3 regions of the Pantoea jilinensis genome follow, and region 1 is predicted to be linked to each of the others. Evidence: predicted binding sites of a transcription regulator. Region 1 holds the regulator's gene; each other region holds the start of a gene.
The links. The regulator Fur, encoded in region 1, represses iron uptake genes when iron is present. The targets are predictions, from matches to a motif close to ATAATAATGAGAACNACTATCAA.
Positions count from the first base shown of each region.

Region 2: a site for Fur is predicted at 855-877, ahead of KTJ90_RS11765 (TonB-dependent siderophore receptor). Genes of this name have one in related genera too.
Region 3: a site for Fur is predicted at 1,417-1,439, ahead of KTJ90_RS03495 (TonB-dependent receptor domain-containing protein). Genes of this name have one in related genera too.

Region 1 is NZ_CP077746.1:2,940,833-2,943,105, reverse strand. Features, by position in the region: gene glnS (glutamine--tRNA ligase) at 1-204, shown strand, start outside; gene KTJ90_RS13880 (hypothetical protein) at 439-834, shown strand; gene fur (ferric iron uptake transcriptional regulator) at 899-1,342, opposite strand; gene fldA (flavodoxin FldA) at 1,691-2,221, opposite strand.
Region 2 is NZ_CP077746.1:2,501,393-2,503,665, forward strand. Features, by position in the region: gene treA (alpha,alpha-trehalase TreA) at 1-731, shown strand, start outside; gene KTJ90_RS11765 (TonB-dependent siderophore receptor) at 923-2,273, shown strand, end outside.
Region 3 is NZ_CP077746.1:729,441-731,713, reverse strand. Features, by position in the region: gene KTJ90_RS03495 (TonB-dependent receptor domain-containing protein) at 1-1,287, opposite strand, end outside; gene KTJ90_RS03490 (Rdx family protein) at 1,527-1,823, shown strand; gene KTJ90_RS03485 (PadR family transcriptional regulator) at 1,824-2,273, opposite strand, start outside.

The DNA.
Region 1 (2,273 bases):
TTCCTGGCGGTAATCAACCCTGAGTCACTGGCGATTAAACAGGGCTTTGTGGAACCGAGCCTGCGCGATGTAGAACCGACCACACCGTTCCAGTTTGAACGTGAAGGTTATTTCTGCGCCGACAGCGTTTACTCTACGCCCTCGCAGTTGGTATTCAACCGTACCGTTGGTCTTCGTGATACCTGGACGAAAGCCGGCGAATAACGTGTTGAGGCTGACCTCATAAAATGACAAAAGGGCGATTTATCGCCCTTTTTTATTGTCCCTATTTCGACCATTACCGACGTTTGTTCTGAACTAACTGCAATCCATTAAATGCCATACTGTGAGAGAAATCTGAGTTTAAAAAAATTAATCAATTTCAGGATGTGAATTAGCAGCTTTCAGGTAGGCTATGCGCTCTCAGAGGTTGCACAGCGGGTTACAGAAGGAAAAAATATGACCGTTCTCGCCCAGGAAGCCAAACACAGTGTCGTCGTTTTACATCAGCTCATTGAACGTATTTTTAATAAGCCCGCCGGATCAGACGACAGTTTTGAGCTGCTGATGTCCTATTTTCATCCTGAATTCCGCATGGTGACCCCTAAAGGCAAAGAGTACAATCTGAACGAGGTCGAGGATCTTTTCCGGCAGTTGCAGGGGCAGCGGGAAGGGATGCGCATTGCCACCTGCGAACATGTGATCCTCTCTCATCATGATAAAGAGATCACCGTGCAGTATCGCGAAATGCAGATGATGAATGGCAATAACAATAGCCGCATCTCGCTGGCCATTCTCGATTGCAGTAGCTCTATTCCGCGCTGGCGTTATCTGCAGGAGACGCTGGTCGCCTGACTGACAGCAGACATCAGACGAAAAAAAACCGGTGAATTCACCGGTTTTTTTATTTCAGCTCGCGTTACTGGTCGTGCAGGGTTTCATTTTCCCGGCAATCGCCCAGTGTGCAGTGTCCGTAAAGATAGAGGCTGTGGTTAGTGAGCTTGATGCCGTGGCGGGTTGCGATTTCACGCTGACGCGTTTCGATAGACTCGTCGCTGAACTCAATAACCTTGCCGCAATCCAGGCAAATCAGGTGATCGTGATGATGCTGCTGCGTCAGTTCGAAGACCGATTTGCCGCCTTCGAAATTGTGGCGCGTCACAATACCCGCGTCATCGAACTGGTTAAGCACACGGTAAACGGTAGCCAGTCCAATCTCTTCGCCGATATCAATCAGGCGTTTATACAAATCTTCCGCACTGACGTGATGGCACTCAGGTTCCTGAAGCACTTCCAGAATTTTCAGTCTGGGCAGTGTCACTTTCAGGCCAGCCTTCTTTAATGCGGTGTTGTTGTCAGTCATGCGGATTTTGTCCTGTTACTAATATTCACTTTTGTGGCTTGTCGCCTTGAATGTCGATCTACACTCATTCTCATTTGCGTCTCATTATAGAACTGAAGCGATGAAATGAAAACCAGAGGGCGTGCCTGAATCATCATGGGCTGCTGGGGAGGCGTCACCGGGCCGGGGAGAATTCTGGCAGATGTCTGTTTGTACATCGCTTAGTCTTGCCGCGTGAGAAAATAAGCGGAAGATCGATGCGGGTATTCTACAGATTAAACGGAGAAAGTTAAAAAAATGTGGCTATTATTTCTATAGGAATTTCCATTACCTCAATGTGAGCTGGCGCTCACATTGAGTCAGACACCATCACGCTTCGATGATCTCTTTCAGTTGCAGTTCATCAAAAATCTGCTTAACCCACTGTTCAACACGCTGGTTAGTCAGTTCAGGCTGACGATCTTCGTCGATAGCCAGACCCAGGAAGTGGGTATCATCCGCCAGACCTTTTGAGGCTTCGAAATGGTAGCCCTCAGTTGGCCAGTGTCCGACAATCACGGCACCGTGTGGCTCAATAATGTCGCGGATGGTGCCCATCGCATCACAGAAGTACTCTGCGTAATCTTCCTGATCGCCGCAGCCAAACAACGCCACCAGCTTGCCATTAAAGTCGATCTCTTCCAGCGTCGGGAAGAAGTCATCCCAGTCGCACTGTGCTTCACCGTAGTACCAGGTTGGAATACCCAGCAGCAGGATATCAAATGCTTCCAGATCTTCTTTTGTGCTTTTCGCGATGTCATGCACTTCTGCAACGTCTGAACCCAGCTGTTTCTGGATCATTTTTGCAATGTTTTCGGTATTACCGGTATCGCTGCCAAAGAAGATGCCTACGAGTGCCATGAGTAAAATAACCTCTTAAATCCTGATGATGAGATGTGTGCCGCAGCACATT
Region 2 (2,273 bases), 440 kb from region 1:
ATTTCAGTTCCCGCTGGTTCACCGATGCGCATAATCTGTCGACAATCCGCACCACACAGCTGGCGCCCGTTGACCTTAACAGCCTGATGTTCCACCTGGAGCAGACGCTGTCAAAAGGCTACCAGATGAATAAGCAGAGCGATCTGGCAAAGCAGTTTGCCGATCGCGCAGAGAAGCGTCAGGCAGCAATCAACCGCTATCTGTGGGACAGCAAACAGAACTGGTACGCCGACTATGACTGGCAGAAAAAACAGGTCCATCCGCAGTTAACGGCTGCTGCGCTGTTCCCGCTCTATCTTCAGGTAGCCAGTGACAGGCAGGCTGAAAGCACCGCCAGCGCGGTAGAAAAACAGCTGCTGAAGCCTGGTGGTCTGGTAACAACCACCGTAAACAACGGTCAGCAGTGGGACGCACCGAATGGCTGGGCCCCGCTGCAGTGGGTTGCCGTGGAAGGTCTTGAGCACTATAACCAGCCGAAACTCGCAAAAGAGGTCGGCTTACGCTTCCTGCAAAACGTCCAGAACACCTATGACCGTGAGCATAAACTGGTAGAGAAATATGTCGTTGACGGCAAAAATCTTGGCGGCGGCGGTGGCGGTGAATATCCGCTGCAGGATGGTTTCGGCTGGACAAACGGCGTTACGCTGAAACTGCTCGATAAGTATTGCCCGAAAGATAAAACCTGTAACAGCGCCCACGATATTCCTCAGGCGTCTGCCTCACAAAACTAAGTCACTCTGGATACCTCTGGCCCCGCCGGAGGTATCCGCACTCCCTTTCAGCGAATTTTACTTGACCTTCTTTCATCTACAGGCAAAATTGCAGCCAATTTACAAAAGGTAATAGTTCTCATTATGATAATGAGATTGCCTATCAATAATTTTATTCACCCGCCTGACCCTTTGCCAAGAAAGGAATTTTGATGAAACTGTCATTGTCGCTGAAAGGTTATGTTCACCTCTGCACCCTGGCGCTGACTGCGCCTGCTCTGAGTTTTGCTGCTGATATGGTCGTGACTGCCCAACCGCTGGAGGATTCGACCACGCCCACCCAGGGCTATCTGGCGACCACCAGCCAGGGCGCAACCAAGAGCGATCGTCCGTTGATCACCACGCCGCAATCGATATCCGTAGTCACCCGCCAGCAGATGCAGGATCAGGGCGCACTGACCCTGAATCAGGCGCTGGGTTACAGCTCAGGCGTCTTTACTAACTTCGGCGGGGCCGCTACCCGTTACGACACCATTGCCCTGCGCGGCTTCCACGGTGGCGATGTCGATAACACCTTCCTCGACGGGATGAGGCTGATGAGTGACGGCGGCAGTTTCAACATCTTGCAGGTGGATAATGCTTTCCTGGAACGCATCGACGTGATCAAAGGCCCCTCTTCCGCGCTCTATGGCCAGACAGTGCCGGGCGGACTGGTGAACATGGTGACTAAACGTCCTCAGTTCGCGGAAGAGGGTCACATTCAAGTGCAGGCGGGCAGCAACGCGACCACCGGCACGATGTTTGACTACACCAATGCCATTAATGACCAGTGGGCGTTTCGCCTGACCGGCGTAACCCGCAACAGCGATACCCAGTACGATCATACCCGTGAAGAGAAATATGCGCTGATGCCGCAGCTGATGTGGCAACCTGATGAAGATACCCATCTGATTCTGAAAGCCTACCTGCAAAAAGATCCGTCAGGCGGTTATCACGGTTCCGTGCCGGGTGACGGCAGCCTTACCGAACACAACGGCTATAAGTTGAGCAACGGCTTCTATGAGGGCAACAGCGATCTTGATCAGTTCAAACGCCACGAGCAGATCTACAGCTTCGATTTCGCCCATCGCTTTAACGACGTCTGGTCGTTCTCATCAACCGGCAGTTACAGCCACTCGAATGTCGATCTCGATCAGGTTTATCAGATTGGCTGGGATGAAAATAATCCCGATCTGCTGAATCGCTACTACTCTGGCGAGCGCTCGTCACTCTCCGCCTGGTCCACGGATAACCGCTTACAGGCGGAGTTCAACACCGGCGAACTGGAGCACCGCGTCACGCTGGGTGCCGAGTATCATCGTTACAAAAATGAGATTAGTGAGGCTGGCGGTCCGGCTAACCAGCTGAATGCCGTGACCGGCGATCAGGTGGGCGATATGCCTGAGCAGACCTGGGCAGATAGCACCCGCCGTTACTACCAGACCGGCCTCTATCTGCAGGATGAGATGAAGCTGGATCGCTGGCATCTCGATCTCTCCGGCCGTTACGATCGCATCGTCGCAC
Region 3 (2,273 bases), 1.8 Mb from region 1:
CAGATAACCGCCCACGCTGTAGCTGCGGCTGTTAGCCTGCGGCTGCATAATCGCAGTAAAAGCACTGGCTGGCGGTGACTGACGGAAAGGTCGCTCAGTATCCACCAGACGCGCATTCAGCCCGGCACTCAGTTCATGTCGCCCGACGCTTTTAAGCGCTCGGGTGTCAAAACCGTAGCTGTCGCTGTTGTAATCGGAATAGACGGTTTGCCTGGCGGTGGCACTCGACGGCATTAGGGTGTTGTCATGCGCCTGGGTCTGCTGCCAGTAAACGCGGGTCGTCAGGCTGTCGATCAGGTCATTGTAAGGGGTGTACTCATCCGCCAGGCTGATGCCCCAGCGGCGGGTATCACTCTGCTGCTGTGCCGTTCCCCAGACGGTATTGCCGGAAGTGCTCCAGCTGTCGTAATGGCTGTGGTGAGTTTTGTGATAGTAATCGACCGTCGCGCTGAGCTTGTGAGCATCATTGGGCTGCCAGATGCCGGAAGTCATAAAGGCATCGGAGTGCCAGTTGGCCGGATAAGCATCGAGCGTATCGCTGTTGTTACGGGTCTGCTGTCCGTCACGACGGCTGTAAACAAAAATGCCACTCAGCGTGTCATCGCCTGCTGCTGCAGTCATGCCGTTGTGCCAGCTGCGGCTGGCGGAGTCGTAGTCACTTTGATAGCCGAAAAAGGTCGGCTTGCCGGAGTACAGATAGTCGTCCGGGGATTTGTTACGGAACGAGACGTTGCCGCCAATTGAGGTGTTCGACTGATCCACTGCTGTGGCGCCCTTCTCAATCTCAATACGCCCAAACATATAAGGATCGATGTAATCGCGGCCAATGCCAAAGCTGTCGAGACCAGCGCGTCCTACATAGCTGCGGCCAGTGGCCTGCGGCAACGGAATGCCGTCCACATCCAGACCGACGCGGTTGCTCTCGAGGCCTCGAATGTTGTAGCCGGTATAACCAGCCCGATCAAAACCGCTCTTACCGGCTGATGAACCGCCACTAGTACCGGTGGCACTGATCAGCGGTTCATAGCGCATAATCGATCCAAAGTCAGTGGCACCACGCTGTTGCAGATCGCTGGCAGAGAGCGAGGTTTTACTGCCTGCCGTTTTCTTAATTTCCGGCGCCGTCACCGTCATTACCTGTTCGGTATTGCTGTCAGAGCGGTCAGAAAGGGCTAGCGTGGCAGATTCACTGCCCGCAGCATAAGTGCAGGTGGTATTGATGAAGGTGGCGAGCAACGCCAGTTGAGTCAGACGCGGTTGCGTCAATCTCCGAAAACGTGGTGACATAGGCGCGAATTACCTGATTAATTGTTAGTATTCGCTCACTTGTTTGCTGGCAACAGTAAAACGGCTCCGCATAAAAGCCGTGAAAAGTCAGAACATCATGCTGGTGTAGTAATTATCGACTTAAATTTAATGCAACTGATAATCATTATCAATCTTATTTACATTTGGATATAAACCACAGCGCACAAATTGTTCACCCGAATGCACTGGCATTTATCAACACGTAAAGGAATAGAGTTATGGCACAAAAACCTGTGGTTGTTATTCACTACTGTATGCAATGCAACTGGCTGATGCGGTCAGCGTGGATGGCACAGGAACTTCTGCATACTTTCGCTGAGGATCTGGCGGAAGTAACCCTGAAACCAGGTACCGGTGGTATCTTTGAAATTACGCTGGATGAGCACCTGCTGTGGGAACGCAAGCGTGATGGTGGCTTCCCGGATGCGACCACGCTAAAACAGCGCGTACGCGACATCTGTTTCCCGGATCGTACCCTGGGCCACATCGACAAAAACAAAGCCGAAATCAGCTGATTAACTGTGAGTGATTTTTTCAGCCGCGTCGTGCAGCGCCTTAATCAGCGTCTGCAGCGCGGTTTCTGAGATATCTTCCTGCGCCAGCCGCTGGTTCAGCGCGACCTTCAGCCCATAAATCGCCTGCTCTACAGCAGGAATGCTGCGGTTATTGACCAGAATCGCCAGCGTAGAGAGCCGCGTGATCAGGCTGGAGACCGTTTCCAGGTTCTCTGCCAGTTGCGCCTCTCCCGTTGCGGTCAGACGATAGGCTTTGCGCGCTGTCTGCGCATCCACCACCTCAATCGCCTCCATCTCTTCAAGCAGCGTCAGATTGGGGTAAATGATCCCCGGACTAGGCGAATACTCTCCCTTCGACAGCACCTCAACCGACTTGATCAGTTCATAGCCGTGCGCCGCATTCTGCGCCAGGAAATGGAGCATCAGCAGGCGGATCTCACTTGCTTCCAG